2 linked regions of the Rhizobium sp. SSA_523 genome follow. The protein of the gene in region 1 interacts with the protein of each later gene in a pairwise test. Links are inferred from orthologs where the notes say so. Each region holds a gene or a part of one and is shown on either strand. Other genes may lie near its edges.

Region 1 (9,694 bases):
GTCTCCGGTGGGAGCACATCGGTCTTGCGCGGCAGGGCCGCAACCGCGCCGAGATCGGGCCATAGACCAAGCGTCAGGCCGCCCAGATAGGCCGCGCCGCGCGCCGATGCCTCAGCCGCATCGCATTGAATGATCGGGTGGGACAGCATATTGGCGACGCATTGCATCAGAAACCTGTTGGTGCTCGGACCGCCGTCGACAAAGAGCCGACCCAGCGGAGACGGCGACTGAGCTGCCATGACCTTGAAGACATCGTGAACCTGGAAGGCGATCGAATCCGTCACGGCGCGTGCCATCTGCGCGCGGCTGGTGTTGAAGGTGATGCCGGAGAACAGGGCTCTCGCATCGGCATGCCAATGCGGTGCGCCGAGACCGACAAAGGCCGGCACGAAGCCTGGCCCATCGGGCGCGGCGGTCTGCGCCAGATCGATGAGCGCCTGCACATCCGGCAGTCCCAATATCTCCGCCATCCAGGGCAGCGAGGCCGCCGAGACGAGGATATTGCCCTCGAAGGCATAGGTGGGCGTGCCGCCGACCGACCATGCAATGGTCGTGGTGAGACCGTTCTGGGGCGGGATGAAATGCGGCAGGGTGGTCATGATGGAGGAGCCGGTGCCGAAGGTTACCTTTCCGTCGCCGGGCTTGAAGGCGCCATGGCCAAAGAGCGCGGCATGGCTGTCGCCGATGGCAGCCGCGATCGGAATGCCGTCCGCCAGGCTGGGGACATTCAGGGTCTGGCCGAAGTGCGAGGCGCTGTCGCGAACCTCCGGCAAAAATGCCTTGGGCACGCCGAAGAGATCGCAGAGTTCATCGCTCCATGTCCTTTGCGTCAAGTCGAACAGCTGGCTTCGCGCCGCATTCGAGGCGTCGCAGGCGTGGACGCGGCCTCCGGTAAAGCAATGGATCAGCCAGGAATCGATCGTACCCAAACATACGCGACGTCCGGCAGGCGCGCGGTCGATCAGCCACCGCATCTTCGGTCCGGGAAACATGGGGTCGATCGGCAGGCCCGTCAGCGCCATGACCCGGCCGGAATGTCCAGCGGCATTGAGCGAGGCGCACACGGGCGCGCTGCGGCGGCACTGCCAGCTGATGACCGGTCCCAAGGCTTCGCCGGTCTCGGCGTCCCACATGGTCACCGATTCGCGCTGGTTGGAGATGGCGATGCCGGCAAGATCGGCCGACGGCGCTGCCGCCAGGCATTGCGCAATCGCCTCCAGCACCGATGCCCAAACGCGCTGTGGACTTTGCTCCACCCAGCCGGGCTCGGGATGCGAAATCCCGACCGGCGCCGACCCGCGCGCCAGGATCTCTCCATCGGCCGAGACAAGCACGGCCTTGGAATTTGTCGTCCCTTGATCGATGGCGAGAATGGCGGTGGTCATGGAAGCTCCGAATGCTTGCGGATGCCGTCGCTCAAGCGCCGGCATCCAATTGTCTCACGCTTGGCTGTTACAGCCGTCCGCTCTTTCGCGCCATGAGCTCTTCGGCTGCCTTGGCCATGGCCTCCGGCGACATGCCGAATTCGTCGAGCAGGAACTCGGCCGAGCCGGTCGGCGCGAAGATGCCGGGCACGCCCAGGATCTTCATCGGGACCGGTGCCTCCGCCACGACCACCTCAGCCACTGCGGAGCCGAGGCCACCATAGACCGAGTGTTCCTCGGCCGTCAGGATCGCACCGGTCTCGCGTGCCGCCGAGACGATGCTCTCGACGTCGATCGGTCGCACGGTTGCCATGTTCAGCACGCGGGCCTCGATGCCGCGGGCGGCAAGGATGGCCGCCGCCTTCATCGCCCGGTGCGTGAGCGTGCCGTTGGCGATCAAGGTAACGGCGTCGCCGTCGCGAAGCCTGTTGGCTTTGCCCAATGTAAACGTATGGCCTGGCTCCAGCAGATCCGGCACTCCGACGCGCGACAGCCGCAAAAAGACCGGTCCCTCATAGCGTGCCGCCCATTCCACGGCTGCTGCCGTCTCGATCGAATCGCAAGGGGCGATCACCGGCAGATTGGGCAGGACGCGCATCCAGGCGAAATCTTCGATGGAGTGGTGGGTCGGCCCCAATTCGCCATAGGCCATTCCGGAGGAAATACCGACCAGCTTCACATTGGCATTGGAATAGGCGATATCCGCCTTCACCTGCTCGAGCGAGCGGCCGGTGAGGAAACAGGCCGCACCGCAGACGAAGGGCAGAAGACCGCCATTGGCAAGGCCCGCGCCGACGCCCACCATGTTCTGCTCGGCAATGCCGACATTGATCAGCCGTTCCGGCCATTTCGACTTGAAGCCGCCAAGCTTGGAGGAGCCGACGGAATCATTGCAGACAGCAACCAGTCTGGAATTTTCGGCACCCAATCGCTCCAGGACGGAAACGAAGGCGTCGCGGCAATCGTGAAGCTTTTCAGGAGAGGTCAGGGCGTTCATCAAAGCACCTCCGAAAGTTCGGCCACGGCCATCTGATATTGTTCGGCGCTCGGCACTTTGTGGTGCCAGTCCACCTTGTCCTGCATGAAGGAAATCCCATGGCCTTTATTGGTGTGGGCGATGATGCAATGCGGGCGCGAGGCGCGATGCTGCAGGGCGGGAACGATTTCCGCCATGGCATTGCCGTTGATCTCGGAGACCTCCCAGCCAAAGGCGGCAAGCTTGTCGCCAAAGGGCGCCAGGTCGTTCGTATCGCGCAGGGCAGCGCCCTGCTGAAAGCGGTTGTGGTCGATGATGAGAGTGAGATTGTCGAGGCCGAACTGGGCAGCAGACGAAATTGCCTCCCAGTTCGATCCCTCCTGCATCTCGCCGTCGCCCGTCAGGACATAGGTGTGGTAGCCGGCGCTGGTGAGCTTGGCGGCCTTTGCCATGCCGACAGCGACCGGCAGACCGTGGCCGAGAGGGCCGGTATTGGTCTCCACGCCGGGGACCTTGTTGCAGTTCGGGTGACCGTTCAGCCGCGAATGCGGCTTGAGGAAAGTCGAAATCTCGTCTTCCGGGAAGAAGCCGCGCTTGGCAAGCGTCACATACAGAGCCAGCGCGACGTGACCCTTGGACAGAACGAACCTGTCCCGGTCCGGATGCCTGGGCTGATCGGGAAAGATCCGCAGAACCTGGAAATAGAGCGCCGTCAGGAGGTCGATGGCGGACATCTCGCCGCCGATATGACCGGCACCTGCTTCGTATACCGCCTGGAGATCGCGGAGGCGTATCTGCCTCGCAATGCGGTCGAGATCATTCGGCTGCATGAAACCCTCGTCATGAATAAATATGCTTGCGGTTATATAATTGCATGTGACGCCCTGCTGTCAAGCGCCGATAGCCGATTTGAATCGTGCAGAGAATGTCAAAGGAGATGTTGACAGCCCAAGTATGGCTGCGATACGAATTTACACACGGTGGTGAATATTTATGCCTGATGCTCATCAGGTTGTAGCATGGGAGATGGAAATGTCGGTTTCAGCGACAGAGGGGGATCGCAGTGCTGCGGCGAGCGTCCTGTCGGCATTGAGGGGCGCGACGGGTCCGCTGATCGGCCTCATCCTTCTGTGCCTTTTCCTTTCCTTTGCCACCGACAAGTTCATGTCGGTCAGGAACCTGCTCAACGTGCTCGACCAGATCACCGTTCTTGGCATCATGGCCGTCGGGATGACCATGGTGATCCTGATCGGCGGCATCGATCTTGCTGTCGGCTCGGTCCTGGCGCTCGCCATGATGGTCATGGGCTATCTGGCCAATCAGGTGGGCCTGCCACTGCCGCTCGGCATTCTGATCGCGCTTGCGGTCGCGGCGGCAACCGGCGCCATCTCGGGGATCCTCATCACCGCGCTCAGCGTGCCCGCCTTCATCGCGACGCTGGCAATGATGTCGGTGGCGCGCGGGCTTGCGAATATGATCACCGACGGGCAGCAGATCGTCGGCTTTCCGTCCTGGTTCAGCCTTCTCGCCTATACACGCTATGGCGGGCTTCTGACGCTGACGGTGGCCGCCATGCTTGTCGTCTTCCTTCTGGGCTGGATCTATCTGCGCTATACGGCCGGCGGGCGCTCGCTCTATGCGATCGGCGGCAATCCGGAAGTGGCGCGCCTCGCCGGCATCAACGTCAACCTCTACACGATCGGCGTCTATGTCGTTTCGGGTCTGCTCGCCGGTCTGGCAGGCGTGGTTCTCGCCATGCGCCTCGATTCGGTTCAGCCGACGGCCGGCGTTTCCTACGAACTCGACACGATCGCAGCCGTCGTCATCGGCGGCACAAGCCTGAGCGGCGGCAAAGGCGGCATTCTGGGAACCATCATCGGCGTCCTGATCATCGGCGTCCTGCGCAACGGGTTGAACCTCCTCGGGGTCTCGCCCTTCACGCAGGCCGTCGTGATCGGCGTCGTCATTGCGCTCGCAGTCGCGGCCGAGGCCGTGAAGCGGAGGTGAGGCTTTCGCGACGGCGCGAAGTCGCGTCGGAGGATCGGAGGATCTGCCCAAGAGCAGATTTGCCAAGACATGGCCCGACACGGTGTCGGGCACAGCATTCGGTCCCGCGATGGTAGCGGGGTCCCGAAACAACGGAGGAGAACGACCATGAAACTCAAGCTTATGCTTCTGGCCGCCGCAGCGCTCGCGACGACCGCCCTGAACCCCCTTGGCGCATCAGCCGCAGAGGTCAAGAAGATCGGCCTTGCCGTCTCCAATCTGCAGGCCGACTATTTCAATCAGATCAAGATCGGCGTCGAAGCCTATGCCAAGGAAAAGGGCATTCAGGTCGTCACCGTCGATGCCAAGAATGACAGCGCCACGCAGGTCAGCCAGGTGCAGGACCTGCTGACCCAGGATATCGACGCCTTCATCTACATTCCGGCCGGCGCTGCTGCCGCTGCCGTGCCCACACGTTTGGCGAAGGATGCGGGCATCCCGGTCGTCAACGTCGACCGCAATGCCGACGAGGCTCCGGGTGATACCTTTATCGCAACGGACAATGCGACATCGGCCTACGAAGTGTGCAAGCACATCATCGGACTGGCCGGCGGCAAGGGCAAGATGCTGATGATCCACGGTCAGAAGGGTACGACGCCGGAAGTTGAGCGGACGAAGGGCTGCCAGAAGGCCCTCGACGAGAACAAGGGTGTCGAACTGGTTGCCCAGCAGTGGAGCGAACAGTGGTCGCAGGCCGAGGGCCTCAATATCGGCCAGAACCTTCTGCAGGCCCATCCCGATGTGACGCTGATCTTCGCCCAGGCGGATGGTCTGGCGCTTGGAGCGGCCCAGGCCGTGAAGGTGTCGGGCGTCTCGCAGCGCGTCTATGTCGGCGGTTTCGACGGGGATACGACCGCGTTGCCGATCCTGGCGCAAGGCGGCTTCGACGCAACGGCGACCCAGCAGGTTCGCGGGATCGGCCGGCTGGCCGTGGATAGCGCGATCAAGCTCGCCGCCGGCGAAAAGCTGCCGGCCGAGCAATTGCTACCCGGCTTCCTGACGACGCCGGAAAACGCTCAGAAATACGTTGCCGAACATCCCTGAGCATCACCGGAAGACAGCGCCATGACTGCCAATGACCTCCCTCCCATCCTCTCGCTCCGGCAGATCCGCAAGGTCTACGGGACGCTCGAGGTCCTGCACGGCATCGACCTTGACGTGAGAGCGGGTGAAGTCGTGGCGCTGCTGGGTGAAAACGGTGCCGGAAAATCGACCCTTTCGAGGATCATTTCCGGCGCCGTCCAACAGACCTCCGGCGATATGAGCTGGCTCGGCGCGCCCTATGCGCCGGCCACGCCGCGCGCTGCCATGGATGCCGGCGTCGGCATGATCCATCAGGAACTGAAGCTCCTGCCGCAACTATCGATTGCCGAGAATGTCTTTGTCGGCCGCTATCTGATGAAAGGTGGCCGGGTCGATCGCCAGGCGATGGAGGAGCGCGCGCATGCCGGTCTCCAGCGGCTTGGGCTCGATATCTCTCCGCGCCGGCTGGTGGAGGGGCTTTCGACCGCCAAGCAGCAATTGATCGAAATTGCGAAGGCCATGACGCTGAACGCCAAATTGCTCATCCTGGATGAGCCGACGGCCGCACTGGGCGGTGAGGAGACGCAGCTTCTCTTCCGCCAGATCGAGCGCCTCAAGGCCGATGGCGTCGGCATCATCTATATTTCGCACCGGCTGGAAGAAATCCGGCAGATTGCCGACCGCATCGTGGTGATGCGCGACGGCGCCAAGGCGCAGGAGTTCGAAAGCGGCGATATCCCGGTCCGCACCATTGTCGAGGCCATGGTCGGCCGTTCGCTGGACCGGATGTTTCCGGCCGTGCCGGTTCCGGACGACGAGATCATGCTCGAGGTTTGCGGCCTCTCCGCACCATCGGCAGCGTTCCGCGATATTGATTTCTCCGTGAAGCGCGGTGAGGTTTTCGGCATTGCCGGGCTGGTCGGCGCAGGCCGCACCGAACTAGTCCGCGCGATCACCGGCGCCGATCCGATCGCCGCAGGCGAGGTCGTTCTCAACGGCAAGGTCATCACGCCGCGATCGCCGCGCGATGCCATTCGCAATGGTATCGTCCTGGTTCCCGAGGATCGCAAGCTGCAGGGCCTGGTCCTGGAGCATTCCATTGCCGAGAATATCGGCTATGCCAACCTGGATGCGGTCGCCCATCGGGGTTTCCTCACGCGTTCCAGGCTTGCCCGCTTCGCCGATCGGCATATCAAATCCTTCGGCGTCAAAGGAAAAGGCGACCAGAATGCCGGGGAATTGTCGGGCGGCAATCAGCAGAAGGTGGTGCTTGCCAAGTGGCTGGCGCGCAACCCCAAAGTCGTCGTGCTCGACGAGCCGACAAGGGGTATCGATGTGGGCGCCCGTTCGTCCATCTATGACACGATCATGGAACTGGCCCGTCAGGGCATTGCCGTCATCGTCGTCAGTTCGGATCTTGAGGAAGTGCTGGGGGTCTCGAACCGGATCATGGTGATGGCCCAGGGAAAGCAGGCGGGCATACTCGACCGCGCCAGCGCCAACGACGTATCGGTCATGGAATTGGCCACGATTTGATTTGCAAGGAGACGTATCGATGTCGGAGATGAGCCTGAACGCGCCAAAACTCTTCACTCTTACAGGCCAGGTCGCCTTGGTGACCGGCGCGGGCAGCGGTATCGGCCAGCGAATCGCGATCGGGCTGGCGCAATGCGGCGCCGATGTCGCGCTTCTCGACCGCCGCACGGATGATGGCCTGGCCACCACGGCGCGTTTCGTGCAAGCGGCCGGACGCCGCAGCGTCGAGATCGCAGCGGACGTGACCCAGGCTGAGGCATTGTCCGAGGCGGTGGCACGCACCGAGGCCGAGCTCGGACCGCTGACCCTCGCCGTCAATGCCGCCGGTATTGCCAATGCCAATCCGGCTGAGGAGATGGAGGAGGCGCAGTTCCAGACGATGATGGACATCAATCTGAAGGGGGTCTTCCTGTCATGCCAGGCAGAGGCACGCGCCATGCTGAAAAACGGCCGCGGATCGATCGTCAACATCGCCTCCATGTCCGGCGTCATCGTGAATCGCGGTCTGAATCAGTGCCATTACAATGCCTCGAAGGCAGGCGTGATCCATATGTCCAAATCGATGGCGATGGAGTGGGTGGGGCGCAATATTCGGGTGAATACGATCAGTCCCGGCTATACCGCAACGCCGATGAATACCCGGCCGGAAATGGTGCACCAGACGAAGCTGTTCGAGGAACAGACCCCCATGCAGCGAATGGCAAATGTCGATGAAATGGTAGGCCCCGCTGTGTACCTGCTGTCTGATGCGGCAAGCTTCGTCACCGGCGTCGATCTTCTGGTGGATGGCGGCTTCTGCTGCTGGTGATGCGATTGGGCCTGTCTTTGCACTTCCCGTCGTGCTGCTTCGGCTATGGCCCCGGCAGCTGCGCCCTGGCGTGTGAAGAGGGCGCATGAAAGAGGCGCGACGGCGGCGCGAAGAGCTGCAATGGCGCATGTCAGGCCGTCGCCAAGGATCCCATCGCAGCAGTCAAAGGCCGCCGTCAGCGACCGATTTGCGAGTCTTGATTGTTTCTTCTTGAAAAAGAGGGGGTTCATACCTTAAATTGCAGAGGTTCTCAGGGCGGGGTGAAATTCCCCACCGGCGGTATCCGGCTTTGCCGGGAGCCCGCGAGCGCTTTCACCCCGGTGAAAGGCAGCAGATCCGGTGAGAGGCCGGAGCCGACGGTTAGAGTCCGGATGGAAGAGAGCATCGGCATCGCGGCTCCCGCACAGGGAGGCGCGCGTGTTGTGTTCGCCCAAGGGATTGATGGCGGCTGTGAGGTCGCGAATTTGCCGCGGAAGCGGCGACCCTTGAAAGGCACCGGAATGACACTTTCGACAGTTGAAGACGCATTGGAAGCTTTGGCGCGCGGCGGTATGGTCGTCGTGGTCGATGATGAAGATCGCGAGAATGAGGGCGACATCATCGTCGCGTCCGATCATGTGACGCCCGAAACCATCGCCTTCATGATGAAGCACGCCCGCGGCCTCGTCTGCGTGGCGATGGAGGGCGAGCGCCTCGACGCGCTGGACATCCCGCTAATGGTCCCGAACAACACCGAATATCTGAAGACGGCGTTCACCGTATCAGTCGATTATATCGGCGGCACGACGACCGGCATTTCCGCCGCGGATCGGGCGGCGACCGTTAGGGCCCTGATGGATGAGGCCTCCTCGCCAGAGGATTTTGCCCGGCCCGGCCATATTTTTCCGCTTCGCGCCCATCCGGATGGCGTGCTGGGCCGGCCTGGTCATACCGAAGCTGCGGTCGATCTCGCCCGGCTGATCGGCAAGCGCCCCTCCGGCGTGATCTGCGAAGTCGCAAATGACGACGGCACCATGGCAAGGCTTCCCGAGTTGATCGAGTTCTGCAAACTGCACGGACTGCCGCTGATTTCGATTGAGAAGTTGATCGAGTATCGTAACAGGGGCGGCCGTCCTGCATCGGCATCGGCGGCAGCGGCGGCATGACGCGTCCGGCACCGGCTGTCTCGCCGCCGGTGCGAAGCTCCATGCGGAACCGTATATCCTCCATGCCATAAGCCAGTCGGGGCCCCTTGAGGGCCCCAAACTTATCTTAGAATTCGTTCCAGTCGGCCTTCAATGCCGCATTGCCTTGCGTCGACAGGCGAGGCATGACGGCACGCGGTGCCTGATGCGTCTGGCCCGGTTTAGCCGAACGGCTTGGGCCGGCCAGAGATACCCGGTCGTGCTCGGCGAATTTGAACTGTTCGAGCAAGGCAAAGAGAGCCTTTGCCTCCTCGGCCAGTCCATGGCTGGCAGCCGTCTGCTCTTCCACCATGGCTGCGTTCTGCTGCGTGCCTTGGTCGACGGTATTGATGGCCTGATTGATTTCGCTGAGCGCTGTCGACTGCTCGCGCGCCGATTCGATGATCGCCAGGATATCCTTGTTGATATCCTGCACATTGGCGGCGATTTCCTGAAGGGCTTCGCCGGCCTTGCTGACCAGCGTGACGCCGCTCGCCACTTGCGCGCCGGATGCCGTGATCAGGGATTTGATTTCCTTGGCAGCCGATGCCGATCGCTGCGCCAGCTCCCGGACCTCCTGGGCAACGACGGCAAATCCCTTGCCGGCCTCGCCGGCTCGCGCGGCCTCGACCCCGGCGTTGAGCGCCAGAAGATTCGTCTGGAAGGCGATCTCGTCGATCACGCCGATAATGTTGGAAATCTCGCTGGACGACTGGTT
Region 2 (10,252 bases), on another replicon or contig:
GCCGGCAGCTATATCGTCACGTGCGCGCAGCACCTTGGCTTCCAGGAAGCGGCGATAGTCACCATCCATCTTCTGCCTGTCGACGTAATCCTGCACCATTTCCCGAATTACCTCGGCCTCGGAAGTCCGAGCCGAACCCACTGCCGCAGAAAACTCTTGGGCAAGGCTCGCATCGAGATCGATCTGAAGTTGGGCTTTGCGTCGCATGTCGGTGCTGTTCCCGAGGTTTCGAGGATATGAGATCCGGAGCCCAGTCTAGGCCAAGCCTCGCGCTGTGTCCAATTGCCCGCTATCTTGCCCCTTCCTTTCGCAGCCAAAAACCCTTAAAGACGCGGCACCATGATGAATCCTACCGCGGTCCGCATCCTTCGAATTATCGGCCCGGCCTTCCTCGCAGCGTGATCGCGCGGGAAGGTCCGGGTTTTCGGTGCCGGGACAAGCGTGAGGTCCGGCCCAGTTCAAACGCCTCGCCGAGTTTCATCCGCGCGACCTTCGCCGTCGCCCATCGAAATGGTTGATCCATGACCGACACTAGAACCGACAACAAGACCGCCAGCTCCGACAAGACCGATTATTCCTCCACCCTCTATTTGCCGCAGACGGATTTCCCCATGCGTGCCGGCCTTCCCCAGAAGGAGCCGGAAATGGCAAAGAAGTGGAAGGAGATGGGTCTCTACAAGAAGCTGCGCGCATCGGCCGCCGGCCGCGAGAAATTCGTGCTGCATGACGGCCCGCCCTATGCCAATGGCAATATCCATATCGGCCATGCGCTGAACAAGGTGCTGAAGGACGTCATCACCCGCTCGTTCCAGATGCGGGGCTTCGACTCCAATTACGTGCCCGGCTGGGATTGCCATGGCCTGCCGATCGAATGGAAGATCGAGGAAGCCTATCGCGCCAGGGGCAAGGATAAGGACGAGGTGCCGATCAACGAATTCCGGCAGGAATGCCGTGAATTCGCGCAAGGCTGGATCGATATCCAGTCGGAGGAATTCCGCCGCCTCGGCATCGAGGGCGATTTCGACAATCCCTACACCACCATGGCCTTCCATTCGGAAGCCCGCATCGCCGGGGAATTGCTGAAGCTCGCCATGAGCGGCCAGCTCTATCGCGGCTCCAAGCCGATCATGTGGTCGGTGGTGGAGCGCACGGCGCTTGCCGAAGCCGAAGTCGAATATCACGAGGTCGAAAGCGACACGATCTGGGTGAAGTTCCCGATCGAAGCGGGCAAGGGCGATCTCGCCGGCGCCTGCGTCGTCATCTGGACGACCACGCCCTGGACGATTCCGGGCAACAGGGCCATCTCCTATTCGGGGAAGATCGAATACGGTCTTTACAAGGTCACGGCCGCGGCCAATGATTTCGGTCCGCAGCCGGGCGAAAAGCTGATCTTCGCCGACAAGCTGGCAGCCGAGGCCTTTGCCAAGGCAAAGCTGGAGTTCAAGCGTCTGCGTCAGGTGTGGGCGCAGGATCTCGCCGCCATCACCTGCGCCCATCCGCTGGCCTCGCTCGGCTATGACTTCAAAGTCCCGCTGCTCGATGGCGATCATGTCACCGATGATGCCGGCACCGGTTTCGTCCACACGGCGCCCAGCCACGGCCGCGAGGACTTCGAGGCCTGGATGGCCAATCTCCGCGCGCTCGAGGCTCGGGGCATCGACACCAAGATCCCGTTCCCGGTCGATGATGCCGGTTTCTATACCGAGGATGCTCCCGGTTTCGGCCCTTCGGCCGAAGGCGGTGCCGCCCGCGTGCTTGACGACAATGGCAAGAAGGGCGATGCCAACAAGCGGGTCATCGAGGCGCTGATCGCCACGAACACTTTGTTTGCCCGTGGCCGCATCAAGCACGAATACCCGCATTCCTGGCGCTCGAAGAAGCCGGTCATCTTCCGCAATACGCCGCAATGGTTCGTCTACATGGACAAGGAGCTGGGGGACGGTACGACGCTGCGTTCGCGCGCCCTTTCCGCCATCGACGACACCCGCTTCGTGCCGGCCGGCGGCCAGAACCGCCTGCGCGCCATGATCGAGCAGCGGCCGGATTGGGTCCTTTCCCGCCAGCGCGCCTGGGGCGTGCCGATCTGCGTCTTTGCGGATGCAGAGGGCAATGTGCTGCGGGACGAGAAGGTGAATGCCCGCATTCTCGAAGCTTTCGAGAAGGAAGGGGCGGATGCCTGGTTCGCCCAAGGCGCCAAGGAGCGCTTCCTCGGCAACGAGCATGATGGCGAAACGTGGCAGATGGTCACCGACATTCTCGACGTCTGGTTCGATAGTGGCTCCACCCACACCTTCACGCTGGAAGATCGCCCGGATCTGAAATGGCCGGCCGATGTCTATCTGGAAGGGTCAGACCAGCATCGCGGCTGGTTCCATTCCTCGCTTCTGGAAAGCTGCGCCACGCGCGGTCGCGCACCGTACAACGCGGTCGTCACGCACGGCTTCACCATGGCCGAAGACGGCCGCAAAATGTCGAAATCGCTCGGCAATACGGTGACGCCGCAGGATGTGATGAAGGAATCCGGCGCCGATATCCTGCGCCTCTGGGTCATGTCGACCGATTATGCGGAGGATCAGCGCCTCGGCAAGACGATCATCCAGACCAATATCGATGCCTATCGCAAGATCCGCAACACGATCCGCTGGATGCTCGGCACGCTCGCCCACGACAAGGGCGAAGAAATCGCCTACGCCGATCTGCCGGAGCTGGAAAAGCTGATGCTGCACCGGCTCTCCGAGCTCGACCAGCTGGTGCGCAAGGGCTATGACGATTTCGATTTCAAGCGCATCGTCCGGGCGCTCTCGGATTTCGCCAATGTGGAATTGTCGGCCTTCTATTTCGATATCCGCAAGGACACGCTCTATTGCGAGGCGCCTTCCAGCCTGAAACGCCGCGCCGCCCTGCATGTCATCCGCAAGCTCTTCGACTGCCTGGTCCTGTGGTTTGCCCCGATGATGCCCTTCACCACGGAAGAGGCCTGGCTGAGCCGCGATCCCTCGGCCGGCTCGGTCCATCTGGAACAGTTCCCGGTCATCCCCGCGGAATGGGAAAACGGCCAGGTTGCGGAGAAATGGAAGCATGTCCGCACGGTGCGCCGTGCCGTGACCGGCGCGCTGGAAATCGAGCGCAGGGAAAAGCGCATCGGCTCGTCCCTGGAGGCCGCACCGATCGTGCATGTGGCGGATCCGGACCTCATGAAGGCGCTGGAAGGGCTGGATTTCGCCGAAATCTGCATCACGTCGGATATTTCTGTGGTGGCCGGCGAGGGCCCCGCAGAGGCCTTCCGTCTGGAGGACGCGGCCAGGGTCGCGGTGGAGCCGAAGCTTGCCGAAGGCACGCGCTGCGCCCGGTCGTGGAAGATCACGAAGGATGTCGGCTCCGATCCCGATTATCCCGATGTCTCGGCGCGCGATGCCAAGGCCTTGCGGGAGCTGGCGCAGATCGCCTGACAAGCATGGGCCGGATGATTGCGCTTTGGCGCGTCATCCGGTAAGTCTTGCCGGAATTGGTGGTCTGCCTGAAATTGGCCGGATTTTTCCGTCATGGCTCGCGCAATCATGGTGCGGGCTCACGGGCGCATAGGCGTTTTGGCTCGCAGGCGTTGTGAAGGACGCCGCTGGAAGGGGTTGAATGAAGACGATGCAGGGAATTCGTGCAGGTCTTGGCATCTGCGTTGTCACTGCTGTTGCAGCGGGCGTCTCCGGCTGCGTGTCCAGCCCGACCTATGGCACGAGCAAGACGGCGGGCGAGCAACTGGTCGACGACCTTGGCCAGTCCCTGGCGTTCTCGCAGGATGCCGCCAACAAGGATACGCGCTACAATCCGCGGCCGAAGCTCGTCGTCAGCAAGTCGGCAGAAAGCTCGCTGCCGCCGCCGCAGGCCTCGCTGGCCGGGCGCGACAACAATCCCAACTGGGTGGAATCTCCGGAAGAGACGCGCGCGCGCCTGCGTCTGGAAGCGGAAGAGAACAGGAATAACCCGAATTATCGCTCGCCGCTGCTTGCCGGCAATGGCACAGCGGGGACGATGACGGAAACCCAGCGCTGGGAAGCCTTCCGCAAGGCGCGCGCCAATGCCGAAAGCCCCGGCATCAGCGGCCAGCGCCGGACGCTGACCGAGCCGCCGACGCAATATCGTCTGGCCGACAATGCGGCCCTGACGGATCTCGGCGAACCGGAGCTGAAGAAGGAACGCGAGCGCAAGAAATCCGCTGCCTCCGCCGCCAGCAACACCTCCTCCTGGTGGAACCCCTTCAAGTAAGGTCCTGCCGCTATCATCAGAAGCCAGGGAAAGCCGGGCCGAGCTTGAGGAAAGCCGTGCCTGCGGTTCCCTTCATGCTCCGGCTGGCACGATTCTCTCCGATCAAGCTGCGGCCGAAGCGGTATATTGGGCCTGCAAGGCGGTCAATCTTGCCCGATTCCGCCACCGTCCCGTCGCCTGGTTTGAAAAAACCTCAGCAGAAGAGAGGCTGCCTCCGTTTCGGCAATGCCGGAATAGACATCCGGCGCATGATGGCAGGTCGGCTGGTTGAAGAAGCGCACGCCGCTTTCCACCGCGCCGCCTTTCGGATCGCTGGCGCCATAATAGAGACGCCGGATACGGGCAAAGGAAATTGCGGCGGCGCACATGGTGCAGGGTTCCAGCGTGACATAGAGATCGGCCCCGGCCAGCCGCTCCTGTCCCAGTGCCTCGCAGGCATAGCGGATGGCGGCGATTTCCGCATGGGCCGTCACGTCGTGGGTCTGCCGGGTCATGTTGCCGGCGCGTGCAATGATGGCGCCGTTGACAACGACCACGGCGCCGATCGGCACTTCATCTCGCTCTGCCGCCTTGCGCGCCTCTTCCAGCGCAGCAACCATGAAAGGATTTGTGCCGCTCATCCCGCTTTTTTCCTCTTAACCCGGCGGACGCGAAGTGGTAGCAACGAAGCAACTCCCTTGTCCAACCCTCTTGTCGCGCGCAGGTGATCTCGTCAGCGACCAGGCGCAACTTCAAGTCAACCGCGATGCCCGGGCCGTGTCCCGCCGGCAGACGCCTCAGGCAAACAACAAATGAGCTTCAAAGACAAGCCGAAGCGCGACGCGGGGAAAACCTTCGGTCGCGACACGAAGAAGACCACAGCCGGCAAACGCCCGGACGGCAAAGCCAAGCGGCCGGACGGCGGCGACAAGCGCCCCGAAGGCAAAGCCAAGCGGCCGGAAGGCGCGCAGAAGACCTTCGAGGCTGCCGCCAGGGCGCCGCGCAAGCCGGCCGCCCAGGCCGTGGCGGCAGAGCCCGCTTCCGAGGGCAAGCCCGAGCGCATTTCGAAGATCCTGGCGCGGGCCGGCGTCGCGTCGCGTCGCGACGTGGAGCGGATGATCATGGATGGCCGCGTGCGGCTGAACGGTCAGCTTCTCGACACGCCGGTGGTCAATGCCACCCTGGCCGACAAGATCGAGGTCGATGGCGAACCGATCCGCGGCATCGAGCGTACCCGCCTGTGGCTCTACCACAAGCCTGCGGGCCTGGTGACGACGAATGCGGATCCCGAAGGACGGCCGACGGTCTTCGACAACCTGCCCGGCGAATTGCCGCGGGTCATGTCGGTCGGCCGGCTCGATATCAATACGGAGGGCCTGCTCCTCCTGACCAATGATGGCGGCCTGTCGCGCGTTCTGGAACTGCCGACCACGGGATGGCTGCGGCGTTACCGCGTCCGCGCGCATGGCGATGTCAGCCAGGAGGATCTCGACAAACTAAAGGACGGCATTGCCGTCGACGGCATTCTCTACGGCGCCATCGACGCGACGCTGGACCGCACCCAGGGGCACAATGTGTGGATCACCATGGGTCTTCGCGAGGGCAAGAACCGCGAGATCAAGAACGTGCTCGGCGCGCTCGGCCTCGAGGTCAACCGCCTCATCCGCATTTCCTACGGGCCCTTCCAGCTTGGCGACCTGCCGGAAGGCCATGTGGTGGAAGTGCGCGGCCGCATGCTGCGCGACCAGCTTGGTCCGCGCCTGATCGAGGAATCCAAGGCGAATTTCGACGCGCCGATCTATAGCAGCGGTCCTGCAGACGATGAGGCGCCGCAGCCGAAGGCCGCCGGTGGACGGCGCGATGAGGGCGGCTGGGGTGCCGAGGAGCGTCAGGAGCGGCCGAAGGGTCGTCTCGACACCCGGCCCGAGCGTGACGGCGAAGGCCGCGATGGTGGGCGCGATCGCCCGCGCGGCAAGGATCAGGGCCGCGATCAGGATCGCGGTGGCAAGGATTTTGCAAAGCGCGGCGGCAAGCCGGGCGAGGGCAAATTCGGCGACGGCAAATTTGGCGACGACAAGGCCAAGAAGCGTCTGCCGCTCGGCACTTCCCGCACCGCCAATGTCTGGATGGCGCCCGGCGCCCGGCCGACGGCCGATGGCGGCACCAAGAAATCGGCCCGGGCCGAGGCCGAGCGCCTTTTCAACAAGGGTGGTGAGCCCGAGCGCCGCACCTCCAGCATCCCGATCAACCGCGTCGAAGGCGATAGCGACTGGATCCGCGCCGAAGCGCCGGTGCGTCGCCCGCGCGATGAGGACCAGGAGGGTTCCGGCCGGCGCGACAGAGGTGACCGTGGCGACAGAGGCGACCGTCCGGCGCGTGGCGATCGCAGCGACAGGGGGGGTCGTGGTGATCGTCCGGCACGGGGCGATCGTAGCGAGCGTCCCGCATCGGACCGCCCGCGCGCCGACCGCAGGCCGCGCGAGGATGGCGACAGGCCACGTTCCAAGCCCTACGGATCGGGCTCCGGTCCCGGTCGCTCTCCGCGGGAAGCGGCCGAACGGGCCTTCAGCCGTCCCTCCGGTGAGCGTTCTTATGGAGATCGCTCCTCGGGCAACCGCTCCGACGAGGCGCGTTCGGAAGGCGGCCGTGGCGGTTTCGGCGAAAGGCCCTCCGGCGGCAGGCCGGGTGCAAAACCTTTCGGCAGCAAGCCGTTTGGCGCAAAGCCCTCGGGTGGAAAGCCGTCTGGCGGAAAGCCCTCCGGTGGGAAGCCCTCTGGCGCAACGCCGGGCAAAGGTTTCGGCGGCAAAGGTTTCGGTGGCAAGGGTTCCGGCGGCAAATCCGAAGGCCGTCCTTCGGGCGGCTCTCCCTCCGGCGGGCGCCCCTTCGGGGGCAAGCCTTCGGGCGGCCGCGGTCCCGGTTCCGGCTCTGGTTCGAGGGGCGGCGGCGGCTCGCGTTCCAGAACACCGAGAGGATGATGCGACGTGCGGATCGTAGGTGGTGAGTTTCGTGGCCGCGCGCTGGCCACGCCCAAATCCAACGCGATCCGGCCGACCATCGACCGGACGCGCGAGAGCCTGTTCAACATCATCAACCACGTCTATCCGGACGCGGTCGAGGGAACGCGCATCATCGATCTTTTCGCCGGCACAGGCGCGGTCGGGCTGGAGGCCCTGTCGCGCGGTTGCCGCAGCGCCCTTTTCGTCGAAAACAGCATAGAGGGCCGCGGTCTGCTATGGGAGAATATCGACCATCTCGGCCTGCACGGCCGTGCCCGCATTCTCCGGCGCGACGCGACCCGTCTTGGTGATGTCGGCACCATGGAGCCCTGTCATTTCCTGTTTGCCGATCCGCCCTATGGCCAGGGCCTGGGGGAGGCGGCGGTGAAGGCTGCGCATGAGGGCGGCTGGCTTCTTGCCGGCGCACTGGTCGTGCTGGAGGAGCGAAGCGATGTGACGCTGTCTCTCGATACGGTCTTTCAGCCGCTGGAGCAGCGGCGTTTCGGCGATACGCGCGTCGACTTCTTCCGCTACAAGCCAAGCTGACCTGATCCGCCTGGACAGATTGACCTGAGCAGGGCCCAACCTGACCAAATTCACCTGACCAAATCCACCTGACCAAACCACCTGAATAAGCCAGCTGAACAAGCCGTCCCGAAGGAGCCTGCGCATGAACACGAGGTTGTCGCTGCCCGACCCGCGTGACGCCTCCGAGAGGCCGGCGGGTTCAGCGCCGCGGGTCGCGCTTGCGTTGGGCGGCGGCGGTGCGCGCGGCATTGCCCATATCGCCATCATCGAGGCGCTGGACGAAATGGGCATTCGCCCCGTCGCCATTGCCGGCTCATCGATCGGCGCGATTTTCGGTGCGGGCATGGCGGCGGGCATGACAGGCGCGGAGATGCGCGCCTTCTCCATCGAAACGCTCGGCAATCGGGCCGCCGTCCTCAACCGTTTGTGGTCGCTTGGTCCGGGAAGCATGCGCGATACGGTCGGCGGCTTCCGGCTGGGTCATTTCAACCTGGAACGCATCCTCACCGCCTTCCTGCCGCAGCAGGTGCCGCAGACCTTCGAGGACCTGCAGATCCCTCTGAAGATCGCCGTGACCGATTATTACGGCCAGTCGGAGGCCATCCTCGAAGAGGGCGAATTGCGCCTTGCCATTGCCGCCTCGGCGGCCATTCCGGGCCTGTTCATGCCGGTGCGGATCAATGGCCGCATCATGGTCGATGGCGGCATTTTCAATCCCATTCCTTACGAGCATGTGGCGGATGGCGCCGATATCGTCATCGGCGTCGATGTCGTCGGCGGGCCGGAAGGGGATGGCACACATCCGCCCAACCGGATCGAAAGCATGTTCGGCGCCAGCCAGCTGATGATGCAGGCCTGTATTGCGCTGAAACTCAAGCTGCACTCGCCGCAGCTTTTCCTGCGGCCGCCGGTCAGCCGCTTCGGCGTCATGGATTTTCTGAAAGTGCGGGAGATCCTGGCCGAGACCGAAGGCGTCAAGGAGGAACTGAAGCGCAGCCTGGGCAGCCTGCTCTAGAGTATCCGTTTTGATCAAGTGGGTTTTGGCGTCCATTTTCGATTTTTCCGCAGGAGAGCGTTTGCCAGCACGATGAGCTTTCGCATGACTGCTGTTATGGCGACTTTCGGTGGTTTTCCGGCGGCTTTGAGCTGGTCGTATTTGGCACTGAGGTCCGGGTTGAAACGACAGGCAACGAGGGCTGGCATGTAAAGTGCCTGCCGAACGATGGCCCTCCCGCCAGCGATGAAAGCGCGTCCGGTCCATCGTCCGGACTGGCGGCTCATGGGGGCAAGACCGCAAAGGGCTGCGGCTGTTTTCTCCTCCAATTCGCCCAGTTCCGGCATCTCGATAAGAAGCGTGAAGGCCGTGACCTGAGATATGCCGGGGATCGAGACAAGGATATCGAACCTGGCCTTCAGGGTCGTATCTTCGATAATCAAGGCCATGATGGCCTCATCCACGGCCTTGATCTGCCGCTCGATCTGCCGAAGCCTGTCGATATTTTGTCTCTTCAAGAGCAGGTTGGACAGGGTCTTCGACCTGTTCTTCGCGGCGGTCCTGTCCTTGATCAGGGCCAGACGAGCGATATGCAACTCTTTCAGATCATTGCGGATTTGCGTGTCGGTCTCAAGAATGCGCGGTTGAAGAAGCGCGCCGTAACGCGCCAGCAGTCCAGCATCGATCCGGTCTGTTTTGGCAAGTCTGCCAGTGGCTTGCGCGAAGCGCCTTGCAAGGCGGGGATTGACCTTGGAGAGGCCAAGCCTTGCACCATCATGAAGCGCTCGAAGGCCTTGTGATAAGGGCCGGTGGGTTCATAGACAATGCGTGCCACTGTCTTTGCGCCGATCCATCTGACAATGGCGGCAAATCCCTTGCGGTCATTGGCAACCTTCAGTGATTGGCCATCCGGCAGGCTGTGCAGATCGATATGGTCTTTCGAGATGTCTGCGCCGATGGTAATATCCGTCATCTTTTCTGATCTCCCATGCTTGTCATCCGAGCCCAAAGCTCGGGTATCCGTTCAGGACGATTGGAAAAGATGGGGGCGATCACACTCTAGCTCGGCCCGGCATTCGCAAGACTGGCGGCCTGCATGTCCACGATCCGTCCCCCATCGCCGGAAGAGGAGGGCCGTCCTCTCCGGCGCTTCTTTATCTCACCAAGAAGCAAGAAAATCATAAGACAAGCAGGTCTAGCAAAACTGCGACAGCGCTTTTGCGTCCGGCTACAGCGTGTCGGCTTCCTGGGCGGCTTCCATGGTGTCGGCCATGGCATCGGGAACAGGCGTGCGCTTGGGCTTGGTCAGCGGCTCGGGGCGGACCGGGCGCGAATGCAGCATATGGGCGCCGGCCGCCAGTCCCTTCGCCGCCTGGATCTGCAGCCGCTCCTCGTCGCGCTTGCGGATATCGTCGCCGATCTCGCTGGCCTGTGCCTCCGGAATGCCGAGCCCCTCCAGCATTTTGCGGCCAAACAGAAAGCCCGATTCCAGTGT

What was found.
Region 2: the proteins of QTJ18_RS05970 (region 1) and ileS interact in binary tests that used the Escherichia coli proteins (3 or more experiments, as listed by UniProt). The link is inferred for Rhizobium sp. SSA_523 from one-to-one orthologs.

Annotation. Positions count from the first base shown.
Region 1 is NZ_CP129381.1:1,021,079-1,030,772, reverse strand. What follows is about bases 3,561-6,522. They hold QTJ18_RS05970 (substrate-binding domain-containing protein), read left to right. Parts: upstream 3,561-4,554; coding sequence 4,555-5,490; downstream 5,491-6,522. Other genes in these bases: QTJ18_RS05965 (sugar ABC transporter ATP-binding protein), read left to right, coding at 5,512-6,522; QTJ18_RS05975 (ABC transporter permease), read left to right, coding at 3,561-4,407. Outside these bases: QTJ18_RS05990 (FGGY family carbohydrate kinase), read right to left, coding at 1-1,385; QTJ18_RS05985 (transketolase family protein), read right to left, coding at 1,453-2,421; QTJ18_RS05980 (transketolase), read right to left, coding at 2,421-3,230; more of QTJ18_RS05975, read left to right, coding at 3,433-3,560; more of QTJ18_RS05965, read left to right, coding at 6,523-7,005; QTJ18_RS05960 (SDR family oxidoreductase), read left to right, coding at 7,025-7,813; ribB (3,4-dihydroxy-2-butanone-4-phosphate synthase), read left to right, coding at 8,314-8,958; QTJ18_RS05950 (methyl-accepting chemotaxis protein), read right to left, coding at 9,065-9,694. UniProt on the Escherichia coli protein: Part of the ABC transporter complex RbsABC involved in ribose import. Binds ribose. Also serves as the primary chemoreceptor for chemotaxis.
Region 2 is NZ_CP129382.1:3,616,555-3,626,806, forward strand. The notes cover bases 130-3,649. They hold ileS (isoleucine--tRNA ligase), read left to right. Parts: upstream 130-521; coding sequence 522-3,449; downstream 3,450-3,649. Other genes in these bases: QTJ18_RS25405 (hypothetical protein), read right to left, coding at 130-207; QTJ18_RS25415 (hypothetical protein), read left to right, coding at 3,631-3,649. Outside these bases: more of QTJ18_RS25405, read right to left, coding at 1-129; more of QTJ18_RS25415, read left to right, coding at 3,650-4,260; QTJ18_RS25420 (nucleoside deaminase), read right to left, coding at 4,404-4,880; QTJ18_RS25425 (pseudouridine synthase), read left to right, coding at 5,052-7,214; 16S rRNA (guanine(966)-N(2))-methyltransferase RsmD, read left to right, coding at 7,221-7,781; QTJ18_RS25435 (patatin-like phospholipase family protein), read left to right, coding at 7,906-8,778; QTJ18_RS25445 (monovalent cation:proton antiporter-2 (CPA2) family protein), read right to left, coding at 9,986-10,252. UniProt on the Escherichia coli protein: Catalyzes the attachment of isoleucine to tRNA(Ile). As IleRS can inadvertently accommodate and process structurally similar amino acids such as valine, to avoid such errors it has two additional distinct tRNA(Ile)-dependent editing activities.